3 regions of the Melaminivora sp. genome follow, and region 2 is predicted to be linked to each of the others. Evidence: predicted binding sites of a transcription regulator. Region 2 holds the regulator's gene; each other region holds the start of a gene.
The links. The regulator sigma-54, encoded in region 2, starts transcription at its own class of promoters, with help from an activator protein. The targets are predictions, from matches to a motif close to TGGCANGNAANCTGCTTT.

Region 1: a site for sigma-54 is predicted at 9,463-9,480, ahead of RT051_RS02020 (pilin). Genes of this name have one in related genera too.
Region 3: a site for sigma-54 is predicted at 1,452-1,469, ahead of glnA (type I glutamate--ammonia ligase). Genes of this name have one in related genera too.

The regions. Positions count from the first base shown of each region.
Region 1 covers NZ_DAMCAM010000005.1:16,579-28,856, forward strand. The annotation lists gene RT051_RS01975 (uracil-DNA glycosylase family protein) at 1-427, shown strand, start outside; gene corA (magnesium/cobalt transporter CorA) at 491-1,477, shown strand; gene RT051_RS01985 (hypothetical protein) at 1,517-3,199, opposite strand; gene ssb (single-stranded DNA-binding protein) at 3,283-3,792, opposite strand; gene RT051_RS01995 (MFS transporter) at 4,003-5,184, opposite strand; gene argC (N-acetyl-gamma-glutamyl-phosphate reductase) at 5,328-6,272, opposite strand; gene sucC (ADP-forming succinate--CoA ligase subunit beta) at 6,482-7,642, shown strand; gene sucD (succinate--CoA ligase subunit alpha) at 7,668-8,561, shown strand; gene RT051_RS02015 (FHA domain-containing protein) at 8,694-9,335, shown strand; gene RT051_RS02020 (pilin) at 9,545-10,015, shown strand; tRNA gene RT051_RS02025 (tRNA-Arg) at 10,206-10,282, shown strand; gene RT051_RS02030 (single-stranded DNA-binding protein) at 10,305-10,706, shown strand; gene moaC (cyclic pyranopterin monophosphate synthase MoaC) at 10,750-11,271, opposite strand; gene RT051_RS02040 (M48 family metalloprotease) at 11,379-12,278, shown strand, end outside.
Region 2 covers NZ_DAMCAM010000011.1:49,916-55,276, forward strand. The annotation lists gene RT051_RS04070 (THUMP domain-containing protein) at 1-1,281, opposite strand, end outside; gene rpoN (RNA polymerase factor sigma-54) at 1,358-2,929, opposite strand; gene lptB (LPS export ABC transporter ATP-binding protein) at 2,977-3,756, opposite strand; gene lptA (lipopolysaccharide transport periplasmic protein LptA) at 3,753-4,406, opposite strand; gene RT051_RS04090 (thiol:disulfide interchange protein DsbA/DsbL) at 4,516-5,175, opposite strand; partial or broken gene RT051_RS04095 (SPOR domain-containing protein) at 5,247-5,361, opposite strand, start outside.
Region 3 covers NZ_DAMCAM010000047.1:10,470-22,747, reverse strand. The annotation lists gene RT051_RS10965 (16S rRNA pseudouridine(516) synthase) at 1-487, shown strand, start outside; gene RT051_RS10960 (molybdopterin-binding protein) at 556-1,401, shown strand; gene glnA (type I glutamate--ammonia ligase) at 1,513-2,928, shown strand; gene RT051_RS10950 (hypothetical protein) at 3,008-3,508, shown strand; gene glnL (nitrogen regulation protein NR(II)) at 3,516-4,589, shown strand; gene ntrC (nitrogen regulation protein NR(I)) at 4,586-6,061, shown strand; gene RT051_RS10935 (PA2169 family four-helix-bundle protein) at 6,245-7,231, shown strand; gene xth (exodeoxyribonuclease III) at 7,337-8,119, opposite strand; gene RT051_RS10925 (dihydrofolate reductase) at 8,170-8,670, opposite strand; gene RT051_RS10920 (thymidylate synthase) at 8,684-9,496, opposite strand; gene RT051_RS10915 (FAD-binding oxidoreductase) at 9,735-11,159, opposite strand; gene RT051_RS10910 (DUF2069 domain-containing protein) at 11,190-11,615, opposite strand; gene RT051_RS10905 (YihY family inner membrane protein) at 11,637-12,278, shown strand, end outside.

The DNA.
Region 1 (12,278 bases), on a different contig from region 2:
GCTGGAATGCGCCGAGCCTGCCAACCCCCTGGCGGGCGACGCAGGCCGGCTGCTGGACAACATGCTGCGCGCCCTGCGCCTGCACGAGCGTGCGGACACGCGGGTCGCGGCCCTGCTTGCCCCACGCCCGCAGGACGCCGGGCCTGACGCGGGCGCGGTGCCGCTTGCCCAGGTGCTTGAGCAATCACGCCCGCAGATGGTGCTGCTCCTGGGACTGGGCGCGGCACGCGCGGTGCTGGGCAGCCGCGCGCCCCTGGCGCACCTGCGCGCCGGGGCGCACACGCTGGCCGGCGGCGTGCCGGCCGTGGTCAGCCATGACCCTGCCTTTTTGCTGCACGCGCCCGAATCCAAGGCTGCCGCCTGGGCCGACCTGTGCCATGCCCTGGCCCGCTCGAAGGGCCACGCAGGCCCTGGCCCAGTGCCATAATTTCGGGTTTGCCGCCCGGCGCTGGTGCCCTTGAGCACAGGCCAAAACCAGGAAGTGTGGGCCATGCTCAACATCTTTTCGCTCGCCAATGGCCGGCTGGTCCAGGAAGAAATCGAATCACTGGAAGAGCTGGCGCGCTTTCAGCCCATCTGGGTGGACCTGCAGTCGCCGACGCTGGAGGAAAAGCGCTGGATCAAGCAGCACTATGGCCTGTCCATCCCCGAGGACGTGATGGACGAGGACATCGAGGAGTCCGCGCGTTTCTACGAGGAGGACAACGGGGAGCTGCACCTCAGGAGCGACTTCCTGGTCGATGACGACGAGGAGCCGCGCAGCGTGCGCGTGGCCTTCATCCTGAACCAGCACAACAGCGGGCTCAAGAGCTGCGGCGTGCTGTTTTCCATCCACGACGAGGACATTCCGGTCTTCCGCCTTCTGCGCATGCGCGCGCGCCGCGCGCCCGGCCTGATCGACGATGCCAAGGACGTGCTGCTGGCACTGTTCGACACCGACGTGGAATACTCGGCCGACACGCTGGAGGGCATCTACGACGACCTCAAGGCCGTCAGTGTCCGGGTGCTCGATGGCAACGTGACCGACGACTACGCCCAGTCGGTGCTGGCCGACATCGCCTGGCAGGAAGACCTGAACGGCCGCATCCGCCGCAACATGCTGGACACGCGCCGCGCGGTGAGCTTCATGATGCGCAGCAAGATGCTCAACGCCGAGCAGTTCGAGGACGCGCGCCAGATCCTGCGCGACATCGAGTCGCTGGACAGCCACACCCAGTTCCTGTTCGACAAGATCAACTTCCTGATGGACGCGCTGGTGGGTTTCCTGAACATCAACCAGAACAAGATCATCAAGATCTTCTCGGTGGCCAGCGTCGCGCTGCTGCCGCCGACGCTGATTGCCAGCGTCTATGGCATGAACTTCCGCTTCATGCCCGAGGTGGAGTGGCAGTACGGCTACTTCTACGCCATCCTGCTGATGGTGGCCAGCGCCGTCGTCCCCATGCTGTACTTTCGCAAGCGCGGCTGGCTCAAGTGACGCGGGGCGAGGGGCGGGAGGCCCCGCGCCCGCCTTTGGTCAGCGCCGCTCGCCGATGAACACGGTGTGCGCATGGCGCGCGACAGCGCCCGACTCCGAGGCCAGAATGCGCAACCCCACGACCTCGCCCCGGGCGCCAAAGAAGGCTGCAGCCACGCCGGACTGGACTGGCCCGCCTGCCTGCCTGCAGGTACCGCCGGCCCCTTGCAGGTAACCCAGCGTCTCGACCCGATAGAGGTTGCGCCACTGGCGATCGGCGCCCATTTCAGCGGCCAGGCGCCCCGTGAGCAGGCAGCCGTCGCTGGTCTGGCCGTTGATGGCGCCCGAGCCGTCCACGGTAAGGATGGTGTCCCTGCTGCCATCCAGGCCAGTTTTCTCGGACATGCGGTAGTTGCCGACGATCAGGTTGACGTTGGCCACCACGCCCACCGGCAGGGCGTAGGCTGCGGCAGGGCGCATGTCGAAGCGGGTCGGAAAGCCGCCCGTCTGGCCTGGATAGTTGTAGCTGCCCACCAGGCGCAGGGGCTGTCCGGCCACCCCGACGTTGGCCAGCGTGGCATCGACCGCCAGGCCGTCGGTATAGCGGCCCGGCGCGCCTGGGCTGGCAGTGTCGCGCTCATGGTAAACGCCATCGCGCGCCGTCAGGAAGCGGGTGCTGCCCGCAGAGTCCGCGTCGATGGACAGGCGGCCATACAGCGCGCTGCGGCCGGCTACCATGCTGCCCAGGCCCTGGGTGTAGAAGAGAAAGCCGCCATCAGGCGCGACCGAGCCGGCGATCGCAACATCTCCGCCGGTGCCGGCCGGCAGCGCCAGCGTGCCCTGCCAGTTGCCTGCAGCGGGCAGCAGGCCTTCGGGTGCAGGGCCGGGCTGGCGCGGGTCGGCCACGCCATCGAGCACATAGGTGTCGCGCTGGCCTACGGTGCTGCGGGTCAGCACCCAGATGCCGCTGGGCACGTTGTCCGGGCCAAAGCGCAGCATGGCCACGCCCAGCTGCTGGGTGCGCGGCTCGCAGGTGTTGTCGGTACCGCTGAAATCGAGGGCCGCGGTGTACACGGCCGAGTCCGCAGCGCGCGGCGTGATGGTGCCGGCGACCTTGCAGGTGCCCACCTGGCCGGTGACCGCGCCGTCGCGCGCCACGTCCAGCGCCCAGTAACCACCGAACAGGCCCGAGCCCTGGTAGGAGCCGGCAATCAGGTCCGAGCGCGCGGGATAGTCGTTCAGGCGGCTGTAGCCAAGCTTGAACGGCATGGGTGCGCCAGTCGCGGCGGCCGTGCCCGCCGGACTGGTATAGGTGCCGCTGATGGTGGCCGCACGGCCCGTGGCCGGGTTCGGGGCGACGGTGCCTCGCAGGGTCAGGCCCTGGGCGAACTTGCCGTCCTGCACCGAGTAGTACGTCACTGCCGTGGCCTGCAGCGCCGTGCCCTGGGTGCGCAGCAGGCCGTACAGGCTGTCGTAGCCGGCCGAGCCGGTTGCGCCGCGCGCCAGGTAGAACTCGCCCCCCCGGCCATCGGCACCGCCGTCGATGAAGCCGATCACGGGCCGCTGGCCCGCGCCCGTACCTGCCGTGCCTTCCCAGATGCCAGCCGGGTACTGCTGCTGGCCTGAGGGTGGCCCGACGTCGTCGGCGCCATCATCGGAGCCGCCACCGCAGGCGGCCAGTGCCATGGCGAATGCAAAAGGCACCAGCCGGCTGGCGCGCCCAAGGGTCTGGAAAAACTGCATGGATCGGTTGTTAAGAGATGCGGACAGCCCGGCCGCCCTGCTGTTGCGCGGCCGGGCCGCAGGCCGGGCGCACCCGGGGTGCGTCAGAACGGAATGTCGTCTTCCAGGTCGTCGAAGCCCGAGCTCGGCCGAGGAGCCTGGGGCGCAGGGGCGGGAGCACGGGGAGCGGCTGCAGGCGCGCGGGCCGGCGGCGCGGCGCGGCGCGGCGCCTCGAAGCCATCGTCATAGCCATCGCCACCACCCTGCCCGCCCATGCCCTGGCGGCCGCCCAGCATTTGCATGCTGTCGGCGCGGATTTCGGTGGTGTAGCGCTCCTGGCCGGACTGGTCGGTCCACTTGCGGGTGCGCAAGCTGCCTTCCACATAGACCTGCGAGCCCTTCTTCAAGTACTGGCCCACGATCTCGGCCAAGCGGCCGTTGAAGACCACGCTGTGCCACTCGGTGGCTTCCTTGTTCTCGCCCGTGTTCTTGTCGCGCCAGCGGTCGGTGGTGGCGATGCGCACGTTGGCCACCTGGTCGCCACTGGGGAAGGTGCGCATCTCCGGGTCGCGGCCCAGGTTGCCCACGAGGATGACTTTGTTGACGGATGCCATGGAGAAAACTTTCGTTGAAGTTGAAGGCAGCCCGAATGGCAAAGAGAAGATTCGGGCCAGATAGAACGGCGGCTCTTGAGGGGAGCCCCGGTGCGCAGCATAGCGGCGTTAGCCGCGCGCGTGCGCGCACCCGTGAAAAATGGGGATGAACGGCGCCTTTGCAAGGCCCGCGAAGGCCCGCGCGGGCACGGCGGCACAGGCGCAGCGGTGTCAGTGCGCCGTGCCGCCCCCTACCGGGCGCAGCGGCCAGGTGATGAGCAGCCACAGCGCCGTCAGCAGCGCCGTGGCGGCGAACAGCCCCGGCGCGCCCGCCCATTTGGCCAGGGCCCCGCCCAGGGCGCCACCGGCAAAGAGTCCCAGCGACTGCAGGGTGTTGTAGACGCCCAGCGCCGCGCCGCGCAGGTTGGCCGGCGCCATGCGCGAGACCAGGCTGGGCTGGGTGGCCTCCAGCGCGTTGAAGCCGCAGAAGAACACGAACAGCAGCGTGCCCAGCGCCAGGACGGAGGGCGTGGCGCCGCTGGCCGACAGCAGTCCGAAGGCCAGCTGCGCCACCAGCACCAGGGCGATGGCCAGCAGCAGCGCCGCGCGCAGGCGCCCGCGCCGCTCCATGGCAAACAGCCCGCCCATGGCGACGAAGGACAGCACCACCGCCGGCAGGTAGATCTGCCAGTGCGCGCTCTTGGCCAGGCCCGCCTGCACCAGCAGCGCCGGCACGGCCACCCACATGGCCATCTGCACCGTGTGCAGGGTGAAGACGCCGGCGTTCAGGCGCAGCAGGTCGGCGTGGCGCCAGACGGCCGACAGCGGCGCGCGCTGCGCCTCCTGGTGGCGCGCCGGCTCGGGCGGGACCACCCACAGCACCACGGCGATGCCGGCCACGGCCAGCACGCAGGTCAGGGTGAACAGCCCGGACAGTCCGAAGCGGGCCGCCAGCGGCGGCGCCGCCACAAGGGCGACGGCGAACATCAGCCCGATGCTGGCACCCACCAGTGCCATGGCCTTGGTGCGCACCTCATCGCGCGTCTGGTCGGCCAGCAGCGCCGTGACGGCGGCTGAGACGGCACCCGCGCCCTGCAGCGCCCGGCCCGCCAGCAGGCCCATGACCGAGTCGGCCAGCGCCGCCATCAGGCTGCCGGCGGCAAAGACCACCAGCCCGGCGACGATGACCCGCTTGCGCCCGAAGCGGTCGGACGCCAGGCCCAGGGGCAGCTGCAGGAAGGCCTGCGTCAGGCCGTAGATGCCCATGGCCAGGCCAACCAGGGCCGGGTCGTCCCCCCCGGGGTATTTGCGCGCCTCCAGTGCGAACACCGGCAGCACCAGGAACAGGCCCAGCATGCGCAGCGCGAAGATCAGCGCCAGGCTGGTGCTGGCGCGGCGCTCGCCGGACGTCATGGCGGTGGAAGAGCGGGTCTGGGGGCTGCGTGGCACTGGGTTAGGGCGGGTTCGGGTCGAGGTGGGGTCAGGAGCGATTGCAAGCATGAAAACAGGCTCAAGCCCGCTCCACACCTTGGTAGTTAGCTATAGTTTTTCAATTTTCACAACCCCAGCATCAGCCCCAGATTTTGCACCGCCGCGCCGCTGGCGCCCTTGCCCAGGTTGTCCAGGCGCGCCACCAGCAGCGCGTGGCGATGGTCCTCGTTGGGGAATACGCGCAGCTCCAGCTGGTTGGTGTCGTTGAGCGCGGTGGGCTCGAGCTTGCCGTCCTCGGTGGGGGGCAGCACGCGCACCCATTGCTCGGGCGTGTTGGTGGCGGCGTAGTGCGCGGCCAGGGCATCGTGCAGGTCGGCCGCGCGCGGCTGGCCCGGCAGCAGATCCAGGTGCAGGGGCAGCTGCACCAGCATGCCCTGGCGGAAGTTGCCCACCGAGGGGATGAAGATCGGCCGGCGCGTCATGCCGGTGTACTTCATGATCTCGGGCAGGTGCTTGTGCGACAGGCCGAGCGCATACAGCTCGAACGGCGCGGCGCTGCCCGCCTCGTAGGCTTCGATCATGGCGCGCCCGCCGCCGGAGTAGCCGCTCACCGAGGGCAGCGCCAGCGCGTGGTCGGGCGGGATCAGGCCGGCATCGACCAGCGGGCGCACGAGCGCGATGGCGCCGGTGGCATAGCAGCCGGGGTTGGACACGCGCGCGGCCTCGCGCACCGCCTGGGCATGCCCGGGGCACAGCTCGGCAAAGCCGAACACCCAGCCGGGCGCCGTGCGGTGGGCAGTCGAGGCATCGATGATGCGGATGGTGCGCCCCACCTCGGCGGACACCGCGTCGACCATGGCCGCGCTCTCGCGCGCCGCGTCGTCGTGCAGGCACAGGATGACCATGTCCACCTCGGCGATCAGCGCGCGCTTGGCGGCCGGGTCCTTGCGCAGCTCGGGCGCGATGCTCACCAGCTCGATCTGCGGCATGTCCTGCAGACGCTCGCGGATCTGCAGGCCGGTAGTGCCTGCCTCGCCATCGATGAAGACCTTGAAAACCTGGGTGGCCATGGACTGCTCCTTTGCCGCGCCGGCGGGGTGGCGCGCTGTCATCTTGAGGTAAGTGGGGCCCACCACAATGGTGCGCCGCAGCATGATACAGTTGCCGGCTGCCTGTCCCGAGCCTGCGGTCCGACTGCCTTCGGTTGTTGTCTTCTCATGCCGCGTGTCGCGCACGGGTTCTACACACACCCACCCTTTTCCTGAGAGAGACCTCACTCATGAAGATTCACGAATACCAAGGCAAGGAAATCTTGCGCAGCTTCGGCGTGCCCGTTCCCCGGGGCATTCCTGCTTTCACGGTGCAAGAAGCCGTGGAAGCCGCACAAAAGCTCGGCGGCCCCGTGTGGGTCGTGAAGGCCCAGATCCACGCGGGCGGCCGCGGCAAGGGCGGCGGCGTGAAGGTCGCCAAGACCATTGACGACGTGAAGGCCCGCGCCAGCGACATCCTGGGCATGCAGCTGGTCACGCACCAGACCGGCCCCGAAGGCCAGAAGGTGCGTCGCCTGTACATCGAGGACGGCGCCGACATCCAGAAGGAGTACTACCTGTCCGTCGTGACCGACCGCGGCACGCAGAAGGTGGCCTTCATCGCCTCCAGCGAAGGCGGCATGGACATCGAGGAAGTGGCCCACTCCACGCCCGAGAAGATCATCACCGTGTTCGTCGACCCCCTGAAGGGCCTGACGCAAGAACAAGGTGAAGAGCTGGCAAAGGGCGTCGGCATGCCCGACGACTCCAAGGCCCAGTTCATCGACGTCTGCCAGAAGCTCTACAAGTGCTACATGGAGACGGATGCTTCCCTCGTCGAGATCAACCCCCTGAACCGCGACAGCAAGGGCAACATCATCGCCCTGGACGCCAAGTTCAACTTCGACAGCAACGCCCTGTTCCGCCACCCCGACATCGTCGCCCTGCGCGACCTCGACGAGGAAGACCCGGCGGAAGTCGAAGCCTCCAAGTTTGACCTGGCCTACATCAGCCTGGACGGCAACATCGGCTGCCTGGTGAACGGCGCGGGCCTGGCCATGGCGACCATGGACACCATCAAGCTGTTCGGCGGCGAGCCGGCCAACTTCCTGGACGTGGGCGGCGGCGCCACCCCCGAGAAGGTGACCGAAGCCTTCAAGATCATGCTCAAGAACCCCAAGGTCAAGGGCATTCTGGTCAACATCTTCGGCGGCATCATGAAGTGCGACACCATCGCCACCGGCGTGATCACCGCCTGCAAGGCCGTGAACCTGCAGGTGCCGCTGGTCGTGCGCATGAAGGGCACGAACGAGGAGCTGGGCAAGAAGATGCTGGCCGAATCCGGCCTGCCCATCATCAGCGCCGACACCATGGCCGAGGCGGCCACGAAGATCGTCGAAGCCGTCCGTTAAGCCCAAGACCCGGAGAAAACCACCCATGTCGATCTACATCAACAAGGACACGCGCGTCATTACCCAGGGCATCACGGGCAAGACGGGCCAGTTCCACACCGAAAAGTGCATCGAGTACGCCAACGGCAAGAACTGCTTTGTCGCCGGCGTGAACCCGAAGAAGGCCGGCGAGAAGATCTTCGACGTGCCGATTTACGCCAGCGTGCGTGAGGCCGCCAAGGAAACCGGCGCCACCGTCAGCGTGATCTACGTGCCGCCAGCCGGCGCCGCCGCCGCCATCCTGGAGGCCGTCGAGGCCGACCTGGACCTGGCCATCTGCATCACCGAAGGCATCCCCGTGCGCGACATGCTGGAAGTGCGCAACAAGATGCTGGCCAAGGAAGCCGCCGGCGGCAAGAAGACGCTGCTGCTGGGCCCCAACTGCCCCGGCCTCATCACGCCCGACGAGATCAAGATCGGCATCATGCCCGGCCACATCCACAAGAAGGGCCGCGTGGGCGTCGTTTCGCGCTCCGGCACGCTGACCTATGAAGCCGTGGCACAGCTGACCGAGCTGGGCATCGGCCAGTCGAGCGCCGTGGGCATCGGCGGCGACCCGATCAACGGCCTGAAGCACATCGACGTGATGAAGGCCTTCAACGACGACCCCGACACCGACGCCGTGATCATGATCGGCGAGATCGGCGGCCCCGACGAGGCCGAAGCGGCCCGCTGGTGCAAGGACCACATGAAAAAGCCCATCGTCGGCTTCATCGCCGGCGTCACCGCCCCTCCCGGCAAGCGCATGGGCCACGCCGGCGCGCTGATCTCGGGCGGCGCCGACACGGCGGACGCCAAGCTGGCCATCATGGAAGAATGCGGCTTCACCATCACCCGCAACCCGTCGGAGATGGGCCGCCTGCTCAAGGGCCTGCTCTGAAGCTCTGCGGCCCCGCGGCTGCCCCGCCCTGGCGCGGCGGCAGCAGGGAACCGCCAACAAGCCAGCCGGCCCGCCGTCTGGCTTTTTTCTTGCTTCGGATTTTTTCTCACCGCCTTGCCCTCTCTGCCTTCCATGACGAAAGAGAACGAAAGCCAGGACGCCTGGCCTGCCAAGCTTTGCCTGCGGGTCATGGCGGAAGGTGTGCCCGACCAAGTCCGGCCCTGGGCCGGCGAGCGCCTGAGCATCGGCCGGCGCCCGCACAACGACGTGGTGATCGACCACCTAGCCGTCAGCGGCGAGCACGCCCTGCTGCTGCGCAGGCCGGAGGGCGCTGTCAGCATTGAGGATCTGGGCAGCACCAACGGCACCTATGTCAATGGCCAGCGCGTCCACCAATGCGCCCTGCAGCCGGGCGACCAGGTAACGGTGGGGCGGCACCAGTTGCGCCTGGTGAGTCGCGAAGAGTGCGCCGCGCCAGTAGCGATGGACGGGCCGACGCCGCTGCCGGCCGCGCGCCTGCGCGTGCTCTCCGGCGCTGCTGCCGGGCGCGAGGTGGCGCTGTCCAAGCCGGTGACCACCATGGGCCGGCCCGGTGTGGCCGTGGCCTCGATTCACCGGCAGGCGGAAGGCTTCCTGCTGACCTGCATCGCCGGCAGCGCAGGCCTGCTGCTGAACGACCAGCCTGTCGGGGCCGAGCCGGCGCCCCTGCGGCACGGCGATCGCATCACTCTTGCCGGGGTGGAGATGCTGTTCCTGCAGGACGACGCGCCCTGACCGCAGCGGGCGCAGGCGTGCAACCGCTTTGCCAGGACTACAGCACCAATGGCAATTGCCTGCCCTCCCGGCCCTGCGACAGGCCCGACAATGGTCGTCAGCCGGGGGGTTTGTTGCCAGAGGTTTCTGGCGCGAAGCCTGCAAGGTTGGTTGCGGGCTGGAGGCTTTCTGCTTCAGCACGGTTTCACAAGCGTCCAACGGAGGAATTCATGAAACACACCATGCAAAAGGGCTTCACCCTGATCGAGCTGATGATCGTCGTGGCGATCGTCGGCATTCTGGCGGCGGTGGCCTTGCCGGCTTACCAAGATTACACCGTGCGGGCACGGGTAACGGAGGGCTTGTCTCTGGCCAACGGAGCGAAAACGACGGTGGCGGAAAATATTTCAAACAATCCGGAAACAGATGATAAATGCGCAGGCGTCAATACTGTTGTTGGCGGAAATGTGGACTCGCTTACTTGCGAAAAATCCACAGGAAAAATTACCGTAAAAATGAAAACAAGTGCCAAGAGCGTTGAATTGTCTTTGGCTCCTGTATTAGTCGACAACGGCCCTATCACATGGAAGTGTGAAGCAACCGACGCTACAGATAACAAATATGTCCCTGCAGAGTGCCGGAATGGTGCTTCTTCTGGTAGCGGAGGTGGCGGAGGCACCCCCCCTCCTGCCAACGACTGATAATATCAATGCATAGTTAATTCAAATATTTTTCTTAAATTTTTTATGCATTTTCGAGGCCAGCCCCGCTGGCCTTTTTCCTGTCTCCTTCTCCCACCCACGCAACGCAGTATGATGCGGCTCCCCGCGCCCAGGGGCCTGCTTCTTCCCGAGCAGCCCGCGCGGCGGCCTGACTCCCACAGTCCTGCACCTGCCCGTAGCTCAACCGGATAGAGCAATTGCCTTCTAAGCAATAGGTCGGGGGTTCGAGTCCCTCCGGGCAGGCCATTTCTCCAAGGACAACAGCACCATGATGGACGCCCTCATCGCGGGCAAACTGCACGCCCGCCCCGAAGAGCGCACCAGCGCCAAGGGCGGCGCCTTCGCCACCGCCCGGCTGCGTGCGGTGGCCGGGGACGGCGAAAGCCTGTTCGTGAACTGCATCGCCTTCGAGCCGCAGGCCATGGCGGCGCTGCTGGCGCTCGATGTCGGCGACGCGGTGTCGGTGGCGGGCAGCATTACGCCCAAGGTCTGGACGGACCGCGAGGGCACGACCCGTCCGGCGCTGGACATCGTGGTGGCCCGGGTGCTGACCAGCTACCACGTCCAGCGCAGGTGCGGCGCCATGGCGCCGGGCGCCTCTGGCGGGCCGCAGCAGCGCCCGCACCAGGGCAGCGGGCCAGACGACGGCAGCGAACCGCTGGACTTTTGAGCCGGCGCGGGCGAGCCCGCCGCCCCGGCCTGCCCCGGGCGGCTCAGCCGACCCAGCTGCCCGACTTGCCCCCGTGCTTTTCCAGCACGCGCACGTCCGTGATGGCCATGCGCTTGTCGGCCGCCTTGCACATGTCATAGACCGTCAGCAGGGCCACCTGCACGGCGGTGAGGGCTTCCATCTCCACGCCCGTCTGGCCCAGCGTCTCGACCGTGGCGGTGCACTCAACCGCGCCCTGCGCCTCCGACGGCTGCAGCGCGAACTCCAGCGCCACGCGGGTCAGCGCCAGCGGGTGGCACAGCGGGATCAGGTCGCTGGTCCGCTTGGCGGCCATGATGCCGGCAATGCGGGCCACGCCCAGCACGTCGCCCTTTTTCGCCGTGCCCGAGCGGACCAGCGCCAGCGTGGCCGGCTGCATGGTGATGCGGCCGCGCGCGATGGCCGTGCGGTGCGTGGCGGGTTTGGCGCCCACGTCCACCATGTGGGCCTGGCCCTGGGCATCGAAATGGGTTAGCGGGGAAGCGGCGGCAGCCGCAGGGGACGGATCGGCGGGTGGCAGGGTCATGGCGGCAGGAGCGGGGACTGCGGGAAACATTCCCGCGCGCCGGGCATCATACGGCGATGTTTTTTGCGGCCGCGTCGCCGGCCGGCCCGGATTGCGGGCAAGGGAGCATGGTGCCTCAAAAATATCGACAAAAACCGCGTTTCATCCATATCTGGCGCGGAATTTCAGCTTCTTTTTTGATAGCATGCCTCGGTCTGACCGCCCTCCCGCCGGGACAGGGCCAGGCGCATGCACAGACGCGCCTGCCCACCCTGGGCGACGGCCTGGAGCTGACGGCCGCGGCAGAGCGCAAGCTGGGCGACCGCATCATCCGCGAGCTCTACCGCGACCCGGACTACCTCGACGACGCCGTGCTGCAGGAGTACGTGATGGGCATCTTCGCGCCGCTGGTGGCGGCGGCGCGCCAGCGCGGCGAGCTGTCGCCCGAGATCGACGAGCGCTTTGCCTGGGAGGTGCTGCTCGGGCGCGACCGCACGGTCAACGCCTTTGCCCTGCCCGGCGGCTACTTCGGCCTGCACCTGGGCCTGGTCGGCGCGGTCGCCACGCCCGACGAGCTGGCCTCGGTGCTGGCGCACGAACTCAGCCACGTCACGCAGCGCCATATCTCGCGGCTGATCGCGCAGCAGGGGCGCCAGACGCCGCTGATGATCGGCTCGCTCATCCTGGGGGCGCTGGCGGCCAGCAAAAGCCCCGAGGCGGCGCAGGCCCTCATGGTGGGCGGGCAGGCGCTGGCGGTGCAGAACCAGCTCAACTTCTCGCGCGACATGGAGCGCGAGGCCGACCGCATCGGCTATGGCCTGATGCAGCCGGCCGGCTTCGCGCCCCAGGGCTTCATCAGCATGTTCGAAAAGCTGCAGCAGGCCAACCGGCTCAACGACAACGGCAGCTGGCCCTACCTGCGCAGCCACCCGCTGACCACGCAGCGCGTGGCCGACATGCAGGGCCGCGCCGCGCATGACGCGCAGCCGCCGGCGCCCGCGTCGCTGGAGCACGCCCTGCTGACCGCG
Region 2 (5,361 bases):
GCCGGCCGGGCGCGCCCGGGCGCTGCCGGCCACCAGGTCGAAGCGGAACAGCCGGCACTCGATGGGCCCGTTCCACAGCGGCACGCGGCGCGACTCCTTGAGGCGCATACGGCCGGGCAGCTTCAGGTCAGGCGTGAGCATCCAGGCCTGCCAGCCGGCGTAATGCTTCTTCCAGTGCGCGGCCAGCTGCGCGAAGAAATCGCCCCCGTCCTCGACCTGCGCGCTCTCGCGCCCGGCGCGCGGGACCGCGCCCTCCAGGCGTTCCTGCGCGCGCTGCTCGGCGTTGCGACCGGCGCTGCCGGCTGCGGCGATGCGCTCTCCGTAGGGCGGGTTGAGCAGCAGCAGGCCCGGCTGCGTGCTCGGCGGCATGCGCTGCAGGGCGTCGCCGCCGCGCAGCTGCAGCGCATGGGCCACGCCGGCGCGCTCGGCGTTGCGCTGGGCAAAGTCCACCATGCGGTGCGAGATGTCGCTGCCAAAAACGGCTGCAGCCGGCGCCACCACTTGGCTTTGTGCTTCTTCTTTGATAGCAGACCAGACGTGCGCCTGAAACGGCAGCAGCTTCTCGAAGGCAAAGCGCCGGCGCAGGCCCGGCGCGATGCGGCAGGCGATCTGCGCCGCCTCGATGGCCACCGTGCCGCTGCCGCAGCAGGGGTCGTACAGAGGCAGCGGCTCGCCGCCGTGCGGGTCCCAGCCGCTGGCGGCGATCATGGCGGCGGCCAGCGTCTCCTTGAGCGGGGCGTCGCCCTTGGCGCCGCCGTCCGCCACGTCGCGCCAGCCGCGCTTGAACAGCGGCTCGCCCGAGGTGTCGATGTAGAGCTGCGCTTCATCGGTCGTCAGGTGCAGGTGGATGCGCACGTCGGGCCAGCGCGTCTGGACGTCCGGGCGCACGCCGGCCTTGGCGCGAAAACGGTCGGCCACCGCGTCCTTGACGCGCAGCGCGGCAAAGTTCAGGCTCTTCAGGGGACTGTGCTGGGCCGTGACCTCGATTTTGAAGCTCTGGCGCGGGGTGAACCAGATCTCCCAGGCGATGCCGGCGGCCAGCGCATACAGGTCGTCCTCGCCGCGATAGCCGCCCTGGCCCAGGCGCACCAGCACGCGCTGCGTCAGGCGGCTGTGCAGGTTCAGGCGCAGCGCGTCGCGCCAGGGCGCGCGCGGCAGCAGCACGCCGCCGCGGCCGACGAGCAGGTCGTGCCCGGCCAAGCCGGTGAGCGTGTGCGCCTCATGCGCGAGAAATTCCTCCACGCCGGCGGCGCAGGGAAGAAAAAGCACCAGTTCGTTCATGGATGGGCTTGGCAGGAAAGAGGCCGTGGACGGCCGTGGAAAAGAAGGTGAAACAGCGGCGTCATGGTGCCTGCCCCTACAGCGTCTTGCGCAGGCTGGCCGGCGCGATTTTCAGCGCCTCGCGGTATTTGGCCACCGTGCGGCGCGCGCACTCAATGCCCTGCTCCTTGAGCAGCTCGGCAATCCTGCTGTCCGACAGCGGCCGGGCCGGGCTCTCGGCGGCGATGAACTGCCGGATGAGGGCGCGCACCGCGGTGCTCGACGCGTTGCCCCCGGTCTCGGTGCCCAGGCCGGAGCCGAAGAAATACTTCAGCTCGAACGTGCCCTGGGGCGTGGCCATGTACTTGGCCGTGGTCACGCGCGAGATGGTCGATTCGTGCAGGCCCAGCTCATCGGCGATGTCGCGCAGCACTAGCGGGCGCATGGCCAGCTCGCCGTGCACGAAGAAGCTCTTTTGCCGCTGCACGATGGCCTCGGACACGCGCAGGATGGTGTCAAAGCGCTGCTGCACGTTCTTGATGAACCAGCGCGCCTCCTGCAGCCGCTGCTGCAGCGCCGCATGCCCCTCGCTGCCGCGGTGCGCGCGCAGCGCGCCGGCGTACTGCTCGTGCACGCGCAGGCGCGGCAGCACGTCGGGGTTGAGCTGCACGGCAAAGCCGGCCTGCCCGCCCGGGCCCGTGCGGCGCACGACGACGTCGGGCACGATGATCTGGCGCTGCACATCGGCAAAGCGCCGGCCCGGGCGCGGCTCCAGGCGCGCGATGAATGCCAGGGCGGCGCGCGCGCCCTCCTCGCTCACGCCGCAGGCCTGCGACAGGCGGCGCACGTCGCGGCGCGCCAGCAGCTCCAGCGGCTGGGCGCACAGGGCCTGCGCCGCCTGCAAGAGCGCGGCGTCGTGGGTGCCCGCCTGCGCCAGGGCGCGCAACTGCAGCGCCAGGCACTCGGCCAGGCCGCGCGCGCCGACACCGGCGGGCTCCAGGCTTTGCAGCAGCGCCAGCGCCAGGGCCAGGCGGTGGCCGAGCGCCTCGGCCAACTCGGGGTCGGGCTCGCCCTCGCCCAGCAGGCCGGCCGCCAGCGCTTCGAGGGAGTCGTCCAGGTAGCCGTCGTCGTCGAGCGAGCCGATCAGGAAGTCCAGCGCCGCGCGCTCCTCGGGCGCCAGGCGCAGCGCCAGGGCCTGGCGCGCCAGGTGTTCGGCCAGGGTTTCGTGGTGGCCGGCCAGATCGATGGCATCGGCCTCGCCGTCGCCGCTGCCGGCCGGGCCGGACGCGGACAGTCCGCCCCCGGGTTCGCTGTCGCTCTCGCCATCGCCCGGCGCCGAGTCCTCGCCCTGCCACTCGAACTGCTCGGGCGCATCCGGCAGCCCCGGCTCGTCGGCCGGCTCGCGGGCCTCGGCCGCCGCAACGTCGGCGGCAGCTTCCTGGGGGTCACTTGGCCCTGAAACCCGCGCCATCTCTTGGCCTTCAGCTATCTTTTCGATAGCCTCCTCGGCGCCCTCCTCCTGCTCCAGGAACGGGTTGTCGGCCAGCATCTGGCCCACCTCCTGCGCCAGCTCCAGCGTGGACAGCTGCAGCAGCCGGATGGACTGCTGCAGCTGCGGCGTGAGGGTCAGGTGCTGCGAAACCCGCAGCGCCAGCGTGGGCCGGCTCATGCGGGCCTCATGGCGCGCGGCATCGGGCGCCGGCCGGGCGCATCACGTCACATGCGGAAGTGCTCGCCGAGGTACACCCGGCGCACTTCCGCGTTGTCCACGATCTCGGACGGCGTGCCCTCGGCCAGCACCTGGCCGTCGCTGATGATGAAGGCGTGGTCGCAGATGCCCAGCGTCTCGCGCACGTTGTGGTCGGTGATCAGGACGCCGATGCCCCGCTCCTTCAGGAAGCCGATGATGCGCTGGATCTCGATCACGGCGATCGGGTCGATGCCGGCAAACGGCTCGTCCAGCAGGATGAAGCGCGGCTGCGTGGCCAGCGCCCGGGCGATCTCCACGCGCCGGCGCTCGCCGCCGGACAGCGCCGGCGCCGGCGCCTCGCGCAGGTGCTCCACGCGCAGCTCCTGCAGGAGCAGGGTCAGGCGCCGCTCGATCTCCGCGCGGGCCAGCGCGCGGCCCTGCTCGTCCTTTTGCAGCTCCAGCACCGCGCGCACGTTGTTCTCCACGCTGAGCTTGCGAAAGATCGACGCCTCCTGCGGCAGGTAGGACAGGCCCAGGCGCGAGCGCCGGTGGATGGGCATGCGTGTGACGTCCTGGCCGTCGATGGAGATCGAGCCGCCGTCGCAGCGCACCAGGCCCACGATCATGTAGAACGACGTCGTCTTGCCCGCGCCGTTGGGGCCCAGCAGGCCCACGACCTCGCCCTTCTGCACCGACAGCGAAACGTCCTTGACCACCTGCCGCCCGCCATAGGACTTGCGCAGGTGCCGCGCCTGCAGGCGGCTGCCTTCAGCGGCGCCGCTGCCGCCGTGGGGGATGCTGCTCATTGCTGGCCACCGTTGCCACTGCCGCCAAGGGTGCCGCTGGGGCGCAGCGCCGGGGCCGGGCCCGGCGCGGGTGCGGGCGCCGCCCCTTCGGGCTGGCGCGGCGCGAGCACGGCGCGCACCCGGCCCTGCGAGCCGCCGCCCTGGCCCTGGCGGGGCGCGCCATCGACGGTGAAGACATCAGTGGTGTTGTCATAGACGATGAGCGCGCCGGTGATCTCGTCGCTCAGCGTCGCCTCGTGGTAGCGGCGCAGCTGCGCGCGCGTGACCAGCCGCACCCGGTCGGCGCGGCCGTCGTACTCGATGCGCTCGGCCTCGCCTTCGACGAACTCGGCGGGCGCGCCGGCCGGCGTGTCGCGCTTTTGCCGGAAGAAGGCGCGCTTGCCCGACTCGGCCGTCACCACGCCCGACTGGTGGCCCTCCGCGTCCTGGCGCACTTCCAGGCGCGCGCCACGCAGCACGATGCTGCCCTTGGTGACCACGACGCGGCCGGTGAAGACGCTGGTCTGCTGCAGTTCATCGTGGCGCAGGGCATCGGCCTCGATGTTCATGGGCTTGTCGCGGTCGGCACGCTCGGCCTGCGCGGGCAACGCCGCCAGCGCCAGCGCGCCGCCCAGGATGAGGAGGGGGTGGGAAAGCAGTCGGAAGGTCATGGGGCACGATTCTTGCAACGATTGTAGCCACGCCCCCGCGCGCGGCGCGCGCAAAAAAAAGCGCGCCGCAAGGCGCGCCTGGTTCACTGCGGAAGCACCGCGGGCAGCCTCAGCCGCCGCGCGCCTGCACCGCCAGGTACTCGACCACGCGCAGCACGTTGTCCATGTTGCCGGCCAGGGTGCCGTCGGTGTAGTAGCGCCCGGCCACGCCCATGGCGGGCACGCCCTCGACCTGGTAGGCGTTCTGCAGCTGGGTGGCACGGCGGATCTGGTTGGCGACCGTGAACGAGTTGTAGGTTTCCTTGAACTTCGCCAGGTCCACGCCCTGCTTGGCGATCCAGTCGAAGATCAGCTCGTCCTTGTTGAGCGGCAGGCGCTCGGTGTGCACGGCGCGAAACACCCGGCCGTGCAGCTCGGGCAGCTTGCCCATGCCTTCCAGCGCGTAGTAGAGCTTTTGCTGCGGCACAAAGCTGGAGTTGAAGGCCACGGGCACGCGGCGGATGGACAGGTTCTTGGGCGCGGCCTTCATCCAGGCGTCGAACGTGGGCTCGAACGTGTGGCAGTGCGGGCAGCTGTACCAGAAGAACTCGATCACCTCGACCTGGCCGGTGGGAGCGTCGGTGGGCGCGGGCTTGGACAGGCGCACGTAGTCCTTGCCCTCCTTGAACTGGCGCGGCGACTGCGCCAGCGCCGGCGTGGCCAGGGGCAGGCCCAGGGCGGAGAGGGCAAGCACCGAGGCGGTGGTCGCGGAGAACTCGCGTCGATTCATGAAATGGTCACTCCCGTGGCTAAAAAGTCTGCCGATAGAGCGCCTTGCGGCGCGAAAGTTCTGCCCTGCATTCAGCGCGGCACGCGCACCAGGGCCGAGTCCACGCCGGCGCCGTCGAGCTTCTCCTTGAGCGAATCGGCATCGTCGCGCTTGCCGAACGGGCCCACGCGCACGCGAAACACCGTG
Region 3 (12,278 bases), on a different contig from region 2:
CTACCCCAGTGTCTACACGCTGCTGCCCGCCCCTTTGCGGCAGCGGCCGGGCAGGAATGCGACCGACGGTGTGCAGGCCTGTGGCCGGCTCGACCAGGACACCAGCGGCCTGCTGCTGCTCAGCGACGACGGCCAGTTCCTCCATCGCATGGCATCGCCCAAGAAGCGCATTTCCAAGGTGTACCAGGTGACCACCCGCCACCCAGTGACGCAGGAGCAAATGGATCGCCTGCTCGCAGGCGTCACCCTGAACGATGATCCGCGGCCGGTGCAGGCCGCTGCCTGCGAGCGTACGGACGAATGCCGGATGGATCTCACGCTGACCCAGGGTAAATATCACCAGGTCAAGCGCATGGTCGCCGCGGCAGGCAACCGGGTCGAGGCGCTGCACCGCTCCCAGGTCGGACGGCTGGTGCTGCCTGATGACCTGCTCGCCGGGCAGTGGCGCTGGCTGAACGAAGCCGAACTGGCGCTGCTTTCCGCCTGAGGGACCAGACAGGCGCTGGTGCAGAGCGCTATGCTTGCCGCCATTTTTTGCATTCCCGGGTTCCATCCATGACTTCCAGCTCTTCCAGCGTCGCTGCGCCAGTGCTCGGTCTCTTCGTCGTCGGCGACGAGATCTTGACGGGCAAGCGCGCTGACAAACATCTGCCCAAGGTCATCGAACTTCTGGCAGCCCGGGGGCTGGAGCTGGGCTGGGCGCATTTCCTGGGCGATGACCGGCCGCGTCTCACAAAAGCGCTTCAACGCGCTTTTGCCTCGGCGGACGTGGTGTTGTGCTGTGGCGGGATAGGCGCCACTCCCGACGACCACACCCGGCAGAGTGCCGCTGCTGCGCTGGGCGTGCCTCTGGTGGCGCACGCAGAGGCGCAGGCGCTTATCCGTGAGCGCATGCAGGAGATCGCCAGTCAGCGAGGCGAACCTTTCGAGCCGGACCGTGCCGACAACCAGCAGCGCCTGCAGATGGGCATGCTGCCCCGGGGCGCGCGCATCATCCCCAATCCCTACAACCGGATCCCCGGTTTTTCGTGCGACGGACCAGGGGGCGGGGTGGTGCATTTCACGCCCGGCTTTCCAGTTATGGCTTGGCCGATGGTGGAGTGGGTGCTGGAAAATACCTGCAACCAGTGGTTCAATCGCTCTCCCCAGCTCGAGCATTCGATCGTGCTGCATGGCGCCATGGAGTCGGCGCTGACCCCGCTGATGGAGCGCATCGAAGCCGATCATCCTGGCGTTCGCGTTTTCAGCCTGCCGAGCGTGGACCACCCTGTGCATGGCCAGCATGTGGAACTGGGCGTCAAGGGTCCGGCGGCGCTGGTGCCACCCGCATGGCGGCAGCTGCACACCGCCCTGCACCAGGCTGGTGCGGTGTTAGGCCCCGAACTGGTGCGTGAACGGTGATCCGACCGCCAATTGCCGGCTACAGGAGCTGCCGACATGGCGCCACCTGCTGGCACGCTATATGCTTTTACCGCTCATCGTGCATGAGCACTTTCAATTCCGGAGAACCTGATGGCGAAGACTGTTGCTGACGTGATGAACATGGTGGAGGAGAACGAAGTCCGTTTCGTCGACTTCCGTTTCACCGATACCCGGGGCAAAGAGCAGCACGTCACGGTGCCCGTCTCGCATTTCGACGAGGACAAATTCACCGAGGGCCACGCCTTCGACGGCTCCTCCATGCCCGGCTGGAAGGGCATCGAGGCCTCGGACATGCAGCTCATGCCCGACCCCGCGACCGCCAACATTGACCCCTTTTTCGAGGAGACCACGCTGTTCATGCAATGCGACGTGGTCGAGCCGGGCGACGGCAAGGCCTACGACCGCGACCCGCGCTCGATTGCCAAGCGCGCCGAGGCCTACCTGAAGGCCTCGGGGCTGGGCGACACGGCCTATTTTGGCCCCGAGCCCGAATTCTTCCTGTTCGATGGCGTGCGCTGGAGCAACGAGCCGGGCCGCACCTTCTACGAAATCGACGAGTACGAGGCGCCCTGGAACAGCGGCACGCGCCTGGAAGGCGGCAACCGCGGCCACCGCCCCACGACCAAGGGCGGCTACTTTCCCGTGCCGCCGGTGGACAGCACGCATGACATGCGCGCCGAGATGACCCTGATCCTGGAGCAGCTCGGCATCCCGGTCGAGGTCTTCCACCACGAGGTCGCCGGCGCTGGCCAGAACGAGATCGGCACGCGCTTTTCCACCCTGGTCGAGCGCGCCGACTGGACGCAGACCATGAAGTACGTCATCTGGAACGTGGCCAACGCCTACGGCAAGACGGCGACCTTCATGCCCAAGCCCTACGCTGGCGACAACGGCTCGGGCATGCATGTGCACCAGTCGATCTGGAGGGACGGCAAGAACCTGTTCGCCGGCGACGGCTATGCCGGCCTGTCCGATTTCGCCCTCTACTACATCGGCGGCATCATCCACCACGCCCGCGCGCTCAACGCCATCACCAACCCGGGCACCAACAGCTACAAGCGCCTGGTGCCCGGCTTCGAGGCGCCGGTCAAGCTCGCCTACAGCTCGCGCAACCGCTCGGCGTCCATCCGCATCCCTTATGTCGCCAACCCCAAGGGCCGGCGTGTGGAAGCGCGTTTCCCCGACCCGCTGGCCAACCCCTACCTGTGCTTCTCCGCGTTGATGATGGCCGGCCTGGACGGTGTGGAAAACCGCATCCACCCGGGCGAAGCCGCCACCAAGGACCTGTACCACCTGCCGCCCGAGGAAGACCGCCTGGTGCCCACCGTGTGCCACAGCCTGGATCAGGCTCTGGAGGCGCTGGACCAGGACCGCGGCTTCCTGACCAAGGGCGGCGTGTTCTCCGATGGCATGCTCGATGCCTATATCGACGTCAAGATGGCCGAAGTGCAGCGTTACCGCATGGCGCCGCACCCGGTCGAGTACGACATGTACTACTCGCTCTGAGCGCGCCGTGCGAAGGAGGGCCGCCACCGGGCCGCCCCGGACGCTGGCGATGCTTGGCGCTGCTGCGCCGAGGACCCACATGCAACGCAAGACCCTGATCGTCCTGGCCCTGGCCTGTGCGGTGCTGGCCGCCCAGGCCCAGGACCGCATCTACCGCTGTGGCAACGAATACACCAACAACGCGGTCCAGGCGCGCGAGCGCGGCTGCCGGCTGGTGGAGGGCGGAAACGTCACCGTCGTCCAGGGGCGGCCACCGGGGGCTGCGGCGCCTGCGGTCGCCGCGCCGGTTGCCCGGGCGGGCGCCCTGCCGGCGCCTGCTGGCCCGCGCGTGGACGCAGCCGATCAGCGCGCACGCGACGCCGATGCCCGCGCCATTCTGGACGACGAGCTGCGCAAGGCCGAAGCCCGGCTGGCCGACCTGCGCGCCGAGTTCAACAACGGCATGCCCCAGCGCACCGCGCTGGAGCTGCGCAACCCGCAGGTCTACCTGGAGCGCACGGCCGAGCTCAAGGCGGCAGTGGCCCGTGCCGAGGCCGACGTGGCCGGCATCAAGCGGGAGCTGGCCCGGTTGGGCCGCTGACGCTGCCATGCCGGCCGCACCGGCCCAGGGCCCTGCGGCCGGGCGCTACCACCCGCTGGACTGGCTCGGCACCCTGGTGGCGGTGCTGCGTGGCGATGGCCGCATCGTGTTCGCCAATGCCGCCCTGGAGGCAGCCCTCGCCCTGTCCCGGCGCACCCTCGAAGGTGCGGATTTCTCCGGCCTGCTGTCCGAGCCCCAGGTGCTGCGCACCGCCCTGGAGGGCGCCCGTGCCCACGGCTTCGCCACGCTGCGGTTCCAGGCCGCGCTGCGCACCCCGGCCGGGGAAGCGCTGGCCGTGCATGCCAGCTTGGCCGCGGCGCAGGAGGGCGCCGACGAGTTGCTGCTGGAGCTGTGGCCCGTTTGCGGCCAGGACCGCAGCGAGCGCCTGCGCGAACAGGGTGAGGCGCAGCGCGAGCTGGTACGCAACCTCGCGCACGAGATCAAGAACCCGCTGGGCGGCATCCGCGGCTCGGCGCAGCTGCTCGAACTGGAGCTGGCCGACCCCGCGCTGGCCGAATACACCCAGGTCATCGTCCGCGAGACCGACCGCCTGCAAGCCCTGGTGGACCGCCTGCTCGCACCTCACCGGCACGGCCAGCGGCTGGCGCCGGTCAACATCCACGAAGTCTGCGAACACGTGCGCGCCCTGGTGCTGGCCGAACATCCGCAGGGCCTGGAAGTGCTGCGCGACTACGACACCTCGCTGCCCGAGCTGCACGGCGACCGGGAGCAGCTGGTGCAGGCCCTGCTCAACATCGTGCGCAATGCCGCGCAGGTGCTGGACGAGCAATCGCCCGCCCAGGGCGGCCGCATCACGCTGCGCACCCGTGTGTCGCGGCAGCCGGTGCTGGGGCGCCAGCGGCACCGCCTGGCGCTGCAGCTGGAAGTGCTGGACAACGGCCCGGGCATCCCGGCCGAGCTGCGCGAGCGCATCTTCCTGCCCCTGGTCACCGGGCGCGACGCCGGCACCGGCCTGGGTCTCACTCTGGCGCAGGCCTTCGTGCAGCGCCACGACGGCATCATCGAGTGCGACAGCGCCCCCGGCTGCACGCGCTTTGCCATCCTGCTGCCCCTGCCATGAGGACGCTGTGGATTGCGGACGACGACCCGTCCATCCGCTTCGTGCTGGAGCGGGCGCTGGCCCGCGAAGGCCTGGCCACGCGCAGCTTCAGCCGCGCCCAGGAAGTGCTCGACGCCCTGGATGCCGCCCTGCACGAGGGGAGCGCACCCCGGTCCCATTCATTGCCGCTGGCGCTCGTCACCGACATCCGCATGCCCGGCGCCTCCGGCCTGGAGCTGCTCGCCCGGGTGCGCGCGCTCGTGCCCGGCCTGCCCGTCATCGTCATGACGGCGTTCTCCGACCTGGACAGCGCCGTGGCGGCCTTCCAGGGTGGGGCGTTCGAATATCTGGCCAAGCCCTTCGACGTGTTGCAGGCCGTGGCCCTGGTGCGCAGTGCCCTGGCCGCGGGCCTGGAGGGCGGCCCGCCCGGCCCGCCGCCCCAGGCGCCTGCACCAGCGCCCGGGATGCTGGGCCAGGCGCCCGCCATGCAGGAGGTGTTTCGGGCCATCGGCCGCTTGAGCCAGGGCACGGCGACGGTGCTGGTCACGGGCGAGACCGGCACCGGCAAGGAGCTGGTGGCACGTGCGCTGCACCGGCACTCGCCAGTGGCGGCCGGTCCCTTTGTTGCCATCAACACTGCCGCCATCCCGGCCGAGCTGCTGGAAAGCGAGCTTTTCGGTCATGAGCGCGGGGCATTCACCGGGGCGCAGGCCCGGCGCCAGGGGCACTTCGAGCAGGCCGACGGGGGCACGTTGTTTCTCGACGAAATCGGCGACATGCCGCTGGCCCTGCAGACGCGCCTGCTGCGCGTACTGGCCGAAGGCCAGTTCTACCGGGTGGGCGGCCATGCCAGCGTGCGCGTGCGCGTGCGCATCGTCGCCGCCACGCACCAGGACCTGGAGCAGCGCGTGCGCGCCGGTGCCTTCCGCGAAGACCTCTACCATCGCCTCAACGTCATCCGCCTGCGCCTGCCGCCGCTGCGCGAGCGCAGCGAGGACGTGCCGGCCCTGGCTGCGCACTTCCTGCAGCATGGCACGCGCCAGCTTGGCGTGGCGCCCAAGCGGCTGTCCGCCGCGGCGCAGGAGCAGCTCATGCGCTTTCCCTTTCCCGGCAATGTGCGGCAGCTGGAGAACATTTGCCACTGGCTGACCGTGATGGCGCCGGCGCAGCTCATCACACCCGCCGATCTGCCGCCAGAGGTGCGTATGGCAGCAGGCGCCGAAGCGCCAGCGCGCGCGAGCTGGGAGCCGGCCCTGGCCGACGAAGCCCGCCGCCTGCTGGAGGCCGGCAGTGCCCAGCCATGGCAGACCCTGTCGCGCCGTTTCGAAGCGCAGCTGCTTCACGTCGCCCTGCAGGCCACCGGTGGCCGGCGCGCCGAGGCCGCGCAGCGCCTGGGCCTGGGGCGCAACACGCTGACGCGCAAACTGCAGGAACTGGGACTGATATCCGGGGCTGGAGGACCCAGCCAGTTCGACCCTGAGGATATTGGATGAAAACCCGCTGAAACCCGCGCCGGTGCTGGACTTGCAGCTATCTTTCCCGTAAACCACCGAGTTTCTGCGCGCGGTGTGCTCCTCCGCGCAGTCCTACACACAGGCAGTCCGCACGCCGACCCGTCGGCCCCGGCCCGGATTTGAGAATGGCTGGCACTTCAACCAACCAACCGGAGTCGATATATGTCGGATTTCAAGGATGATGCCAACCGCGACCCGCTGACCAACGAGCCCGGAGCCCACCCTGTCGGCACCGGCGTGGGCGCTGCGGGTGGCGCCGTGGCTGGGGCTGCCGCCGGTGCCTTTGGCGGCCCCATTGGCGCGGCCATTGGCGGGATCGCCGGCGCGGTGGTCGGCGGTCTCGCCGGCAAGGCCGCGGCCGAATCGGTCAACCCCACGGCCGAGGACGCCTACTGGCGCGAAAGCTTCCAGCGCGAGCCCTACTACGAGTCGGGCCGCAACTACGACGAATACCGTCCGGCCTATGAGCTGGGCTGGAACTCGGCGGGCCGCTATGACGGTGACTTCGAAGCCGTCGAACCCAATCTGTCGCGCGACTGGGGCTCCTCCCGGGGTGCCAGCCCGCTGGCCTGGGAGCAGGCCCGCCCGGCCACCCGCGCCGCTTGGGAGCGCGCACGCCGCAACGTGGCGACGGGTGCCACCACCATGCCCGCCTCCAGCACCGTGAGCGCCACCGCCAGCACCCTGGAAGGCCGGCCGGACAGTGGCGACGTGGTGGATGTCCTCAACGACCTGCTCGAATGCAGCCGCGATGGCGAATACGGCTTTCGCACCTCCGCCGAGCATGCCGACAGCGCCGAGCTCAAGCGCATCCTGGAGCGCCACGCGCAGGAATGCGCCAGCGCCGCAGCCGAGCTGGAGCATGAAATCCGCAACCACGGTGGTGAGCCGGCCTCGGGCGGGTCGGTCACGGGGGCCATGCATCGCGGCTGGGTGTCGGTGAAGTCGGCGCTGTCGGTCAACGACGACCAGGCCGTGCTCAACGAGTGTGAACGTGGCGAGGACGCTGCCCTGGCGCGCTACCGCAAGGCGCTGAAGGCCAACCTGCCCCCGAGTGCGCGGGCCCTGGTGGAGCGCCAGGCGCAGGGCGTGCAGCGCAACCACGACGAGATCAAGGCGCTGCGCGACCGCTACAACGCTGCGTCGTGAACACCGCCTGACGATGGCTGCGCCGTCAGCACCATGCAGGCCGGCTGGCGCAGGGGAGCCGGCCTTTTTTGGGCCCGAGGCTGCCGCGCCGGCCAGCCGGGCCGCTCAGGCCGCCAGCGTCACCACCACCGGCGTGTGGTCGCTCGGCTGCTTGTTCTTGCGCGGCGCTCGGTCGATGTGGCAGGCCGTGACGCTGCCGCGCAGCGCACCGCTGACCAGGATGTGGTCGATGCGCAGGCCGCGGTTTTTCTGGAAGCCCAGCATGCGGTAGTCCCACCAGGAGAAGGTTTTCTCCTGCTGCTCGAAGAGCCGGAAAGCGTCGGTGAGGCCCAGGTCCAGCAGGGCGCGGAAATGCGCGCGCTCCTCCTCGGTGTGGTGGATGCTGCCGGCCAGCCCGACCGGGTCGAACGAGTCGCGGTCCTCCGGGGCAATGTTGAAGTCACCCACCAGCGCCAGGCGCGGATGCTGCTGCAGTTCGGCACGCAGCCAGTCCTGCAGCGCCTGCAGCCAGCGCATCTTGTAGTCGAACTTGTCCGAGCCGGGGGACTGGCCGTTAACGAAGTAGGCGTTGACCAGGCGCAGCGGCCCGCCTGGCGCGGCCAGCGTCGCCGCGATGACGCGCGCCTGCTCGTCACCGAATCCGGGAACGTTGCGCATCACGTCCTGCAGGGGGTGGCGGCTGATGATGGCCACGCCGTTGTAGGTCTTCTGGCCAAAGGCCGCGGCCTGGTAACCCAGGGCGGCAAAGGCCTCGTGCGGAAACTTCTCGTCCACCAGCTTGAGCTCCTGCAGGCCCAGCGCATCGACCCCGGGGTTGGCGGCCAGCCACTCCAGCACCTGGGGCAGGCGCACGGACAGGGAGTTGACGTTCCAGGTGGCAATCTGCATGTGTTTCAAGCCTCAAACCCTTGCTGCATAACGGTGTCCAGCTATCGAAATCATTGCGCGCTACGACGCTGGTAGCGCACGAAGCTGAACGGCAGTCCCTGCGCGCCGACGTGGTGGCTGCGCTCTGCCTCGACCCATTCGGCTCCTGGGGGCGGCATGAAGGTGTCGCCCTCGAAGTCCTGTGCAATCTCGGTCGCCTCGATGCGCGTGGCAAGCGGCAGGGCCATGTCGAACAGCTGCGCCCCGCCGATGACCCAGGCGGTGGCCGCGCCGCTGCGCGCGGCCTGTCCCAGGGCGTCCTGCAGGCTGGCCGCGCGCTGGGCGCCGTCCGCCTGCCAGCCGGGCTGGCGCGTCACCACCAGGTTGGCGCGCCCGGGCAGTGGGCGAAAGCGCGGCGGCAGCGAGTCCCAGGTCCTGCGGCCCATGATGACCGGCTGGCCCAGGGTCAGCGCCTTGAAGTGCGCCAGGTCCTCGGGCAGGTGCCAGGGCAGGGCGCCGTCCTTGCCGATGACGCCATTGGCCGAGACGGCGTAGATCAGTGCGATGTCCATGGAGGCCTCTTTCTCAGACGGCCACCGGCGCCTTGATGGCCGGATGGTGCTCGTAGCCAACGATCTCGAAGTCCTCGAATTCATAGTCAAAGAGGGACTTGGGCCGTTGCAGGATGCGCAGCTCGGGGAAGGGGTGGGGCGCACGCGCCAGCTGCGTCTGCACCTGCTCGAAGTGGTTGCTATAAATGTGACAGTCGCCACCCACCCAGATGAAATCCCCGACCTCCAGGTCGCACTGCTGCGCCACCATGTGCGTGAGCAGCGCATAACTGGCGATGTTGAAAGGCACGCCCAGGAAGATGTCGGCGCTCCTCTGGTACAGCTGGCATGACAGCCGCCCGCCCGCCACATAGAACTGGAACAGCGCATGGCAGGGCATCAGCGCCATCTGGTCGAGCTCGGCCACGTTCCAGGCGCTCACCAGGATGCGGCGCGAGTCCGGGTTGCTGCGCAGGGTGTCGATGACCTGGGCGATCTGGTCGATGTGGCCGCCGCCCGGTGTGGGCCAGCTGCGCCACTGCACGCCATAGATGGGACCCAGCTCGCCGCTTTCATCCGCCCACTCGTCCCAGATGCTCACGCCACGCTCCTGCAGCCAGCGCGCATTGCTGCTGCCGCGCAGAAACCACAGCAGCTCCAGCGCCACGCTCTTCCAGTGCACGCGCTTGGTGGTGACAAGCGGAAAGCCCTCGCTCAGGTCGAAGCGCATCTGGTGGCCGAACACGCTGCGGGTGCCTGTGCCCGTGCGGTCGCCCTTGGGGGCGCCGTGCTCGAACACATGGCGCATGAAATCTTCGTACTGGGTGCGGACGGGGCGGCTGGTCATGAAGGCAGGCGGCGCAGGCAGCGCCTTTGGGTGCGGGCAAGGCGGGCAAGTATCCCACGCACTGCGTGCATTGCGGGCTGCAGCCTTGCTCTCGCCGACCCGGGCAGCCGGCGCATGTCCTGCCGCTGGAGGTGCGCGCCTTGCCGTGCAACGCCCGGGAGCGGTGACAGCCCCAGGCCGCACAGCCCAAAAATAGGGTCAAAAACCCTTGCAGCCCTCGCTGGACAAGGGCTTGCAGCTATCGATTTTCCAGCACGCAACCCGGGTTGAGGAGACCCTGCGGGTCCAGTGCCTGCTTGATGGCGCGCATCAGGCCCAGCGCCACGGGCGACTCGTAGCGCTGCAGCTCCGCGGTCTTGAGCGTGCCCACGCCATGCTCGGCCGAGAACGAGCCGCCATGCGTGGCCACCGCGTCATAGACCAGCTGGTTCACGCGCGGCTCCTGCTCGCGCAGGAAGGCCGCGGCGTCGCCCCCCTCGGGGGCCTGCACGTTGTAGTGCAGGTTGCCGTCGCCCAGGTGGCCGAAGGTGACCAGGCGCGCGCCCGGCACCTCGCGCGCCAGCACGGCGTCGGTGTGGGCAATGAAGTCAGGGATGCGCGAGGCCGCCACCGAAATGTCGTGCTTGATGTTCAGGCCCTCTTCGGCCTGCGCCAGCGGGATGCTCTCGCGCACGTGCCACAGCTCGCGCGCCTGGGCGATGCTGCCTGCCACGACTGCGTCGAGCACGCAGCCCTCCTCGAAGGCCAGCTCCATCAGGTGCTCGAAGCGCGAGCGGGCGTGTTCCTCGCTCTCGTTGTCGCTGTTCTCCAGCAGCACGCACCAGGGCGCGCCTTCCAGGCCGGCAAAGGGCGCGCGCAGCTGCGGCATGTGGCGCGCCACCAGCGACAGCGAAAACTGGTTCATGACCTCGAACCCGGTCAGGCCCGCGCCCAGATGGCGGTGCGCCAGCGCGAGCAGCTGCACGGCCGCCTGCATGGACGGCACGGCCGCCCAGGCGGTGAGCTGCGCCGCCGGGCGGGCAAACAGCTTGAGCGTGGCGGCGGTGATGATGCCCAGCGTGCCTTCGCTGCCGATCAGCAGGTTGCGCAGGTCGTAGCCGGTGTTGTCCTTCCTCAGGCCCGACAGGCCGTCCCAGACCTCGCCCCGGGCGGTCACCACCTCCAGCCCCAGGCACAGTTCGCGCGCGTTGCCGTAGCGCACCACCTGGGTGCCGCCGGCATTGGTCGCCAGGTTGCCGCCGATGGTGCAGCTGCCCTCGGCCGCCAGCGACAGCGGAAATAGCAGGCCGGCCTCGGCCGCCGTCTGCTGCACGGTCTGCAGGATGCAGCCAGCCTCCACCGTCAGCGTCAGGTTGGCCGGGTCGAGCGCGCGCACGCGGTTCAGGCGCGTCAGGCTCAGCACCACCTGGGTGCCGCTGGCGTCGGGCGAGCTGCCCACCGACAGGCCGGTGTTGCCGCCCTGGGGCACCAGGGAAGTGCCGGCAGCGGCACAGGCACGCACCACGGCCGCCACCTCGGCGGTGCTGCCCGGGCGCACCACGGCCAGGGCGCGGCCGCGCTGGCGGCGGCGCCAGTCCTGCTCCCAGGCACTCAGGTCGCCTTCGGTCAGGACGTGGGCGGCGCCGACGGTCTGGCGCAGGGAGTCGAGCAGGGCAGCGGTCATGGGCAGGGGTTCCAGCGAGAAAGCATTCACTCAGCCGGCGGCGGCGCCCGCCATGGCCCGGCGGGCGGCGCGCAGGCGCAGGCGCACATGCAGCGCGCAGGCAATGAACAGCAGCAGGCACAGCCCGACCTCGGCCAGGGCCAGCAAGCGGCCGGGCGCGGCGTCGCTCCAGGCGCGCACCACGCCCTCGGTGAAATACAGCCAGACCAGCAGGCTGACCCAGCGATAGGTGTACATGCGCCGCTTGAGCAGGCCGGCCAGCGGCACGATGAGCGGCAGGCTCTTGAGCGCCAGCCACGAGCCGCCCGGGCGCAGCGGCGCCAGCCACAGCTCCCAGGCCAGGCTGAGCGCGATGAGCCCGAGCAGGCTGACCACGGCCAGCCAGCGCGTGGCCGCCACGTCAGTCGAGACGACGGCAGCGCCGGGCAGGGCAGGGGAGGCGGGGGCGGTCTGCATGGGGCTGGCATCATATCGGCCATGTCCTTGACCCCACAGCTTGCCGCGCAGCGCCTGGAGGCGTGGCTGCTGCAACTGTCGCAGTTCCCGTGGCGCACCACGGTGCACATGCTGCGCGTGCGCTACCGCGAGGACCGGCTGGGCCTGACGGCCAGCAGCCTCACCTTCACCACGCTGTTGGCGCTGGTGCCCTTTGCCACCGTGGCGCTGGCGGTGTTCACGGTGTTTCCGGCCTTCGGCGAGATGCAGCGCGTGCTCGAGCGCTGGCTGATGGACAGCCTGATCCCGGCGACCATCTCGCGCTCGGTGCTGGACAACATCACGCAGTTCGCCACCAAGGCCAGCAGCCTGGGGGTGGCGGGCTTTTCCTTCCTGGCGCTGACGTCGCTGATGCTGATGCAGACCATCGACCGCACGCTCAACAACATCTGGCGCGTGCGCGATCTGCGCCCGTTGGGCCAGCGCGTGCTGGTCTATTGGGCCGTGCTGACGCTGGGCCCGCTGGTGCTGGCGGGCAGCCTGGCGCTGACCACTTCGGTGGCGGCGGCGGCGTCCCAGGGCCTGGGCGGCGCGCTGCCGGGCGCGGCGCGGCTGCTGTTCGACGGCATCGAGTTTTTGGTGTTGTCCAGCGGCATGGCCGCGCTCTACCACTATGTGCCCAAC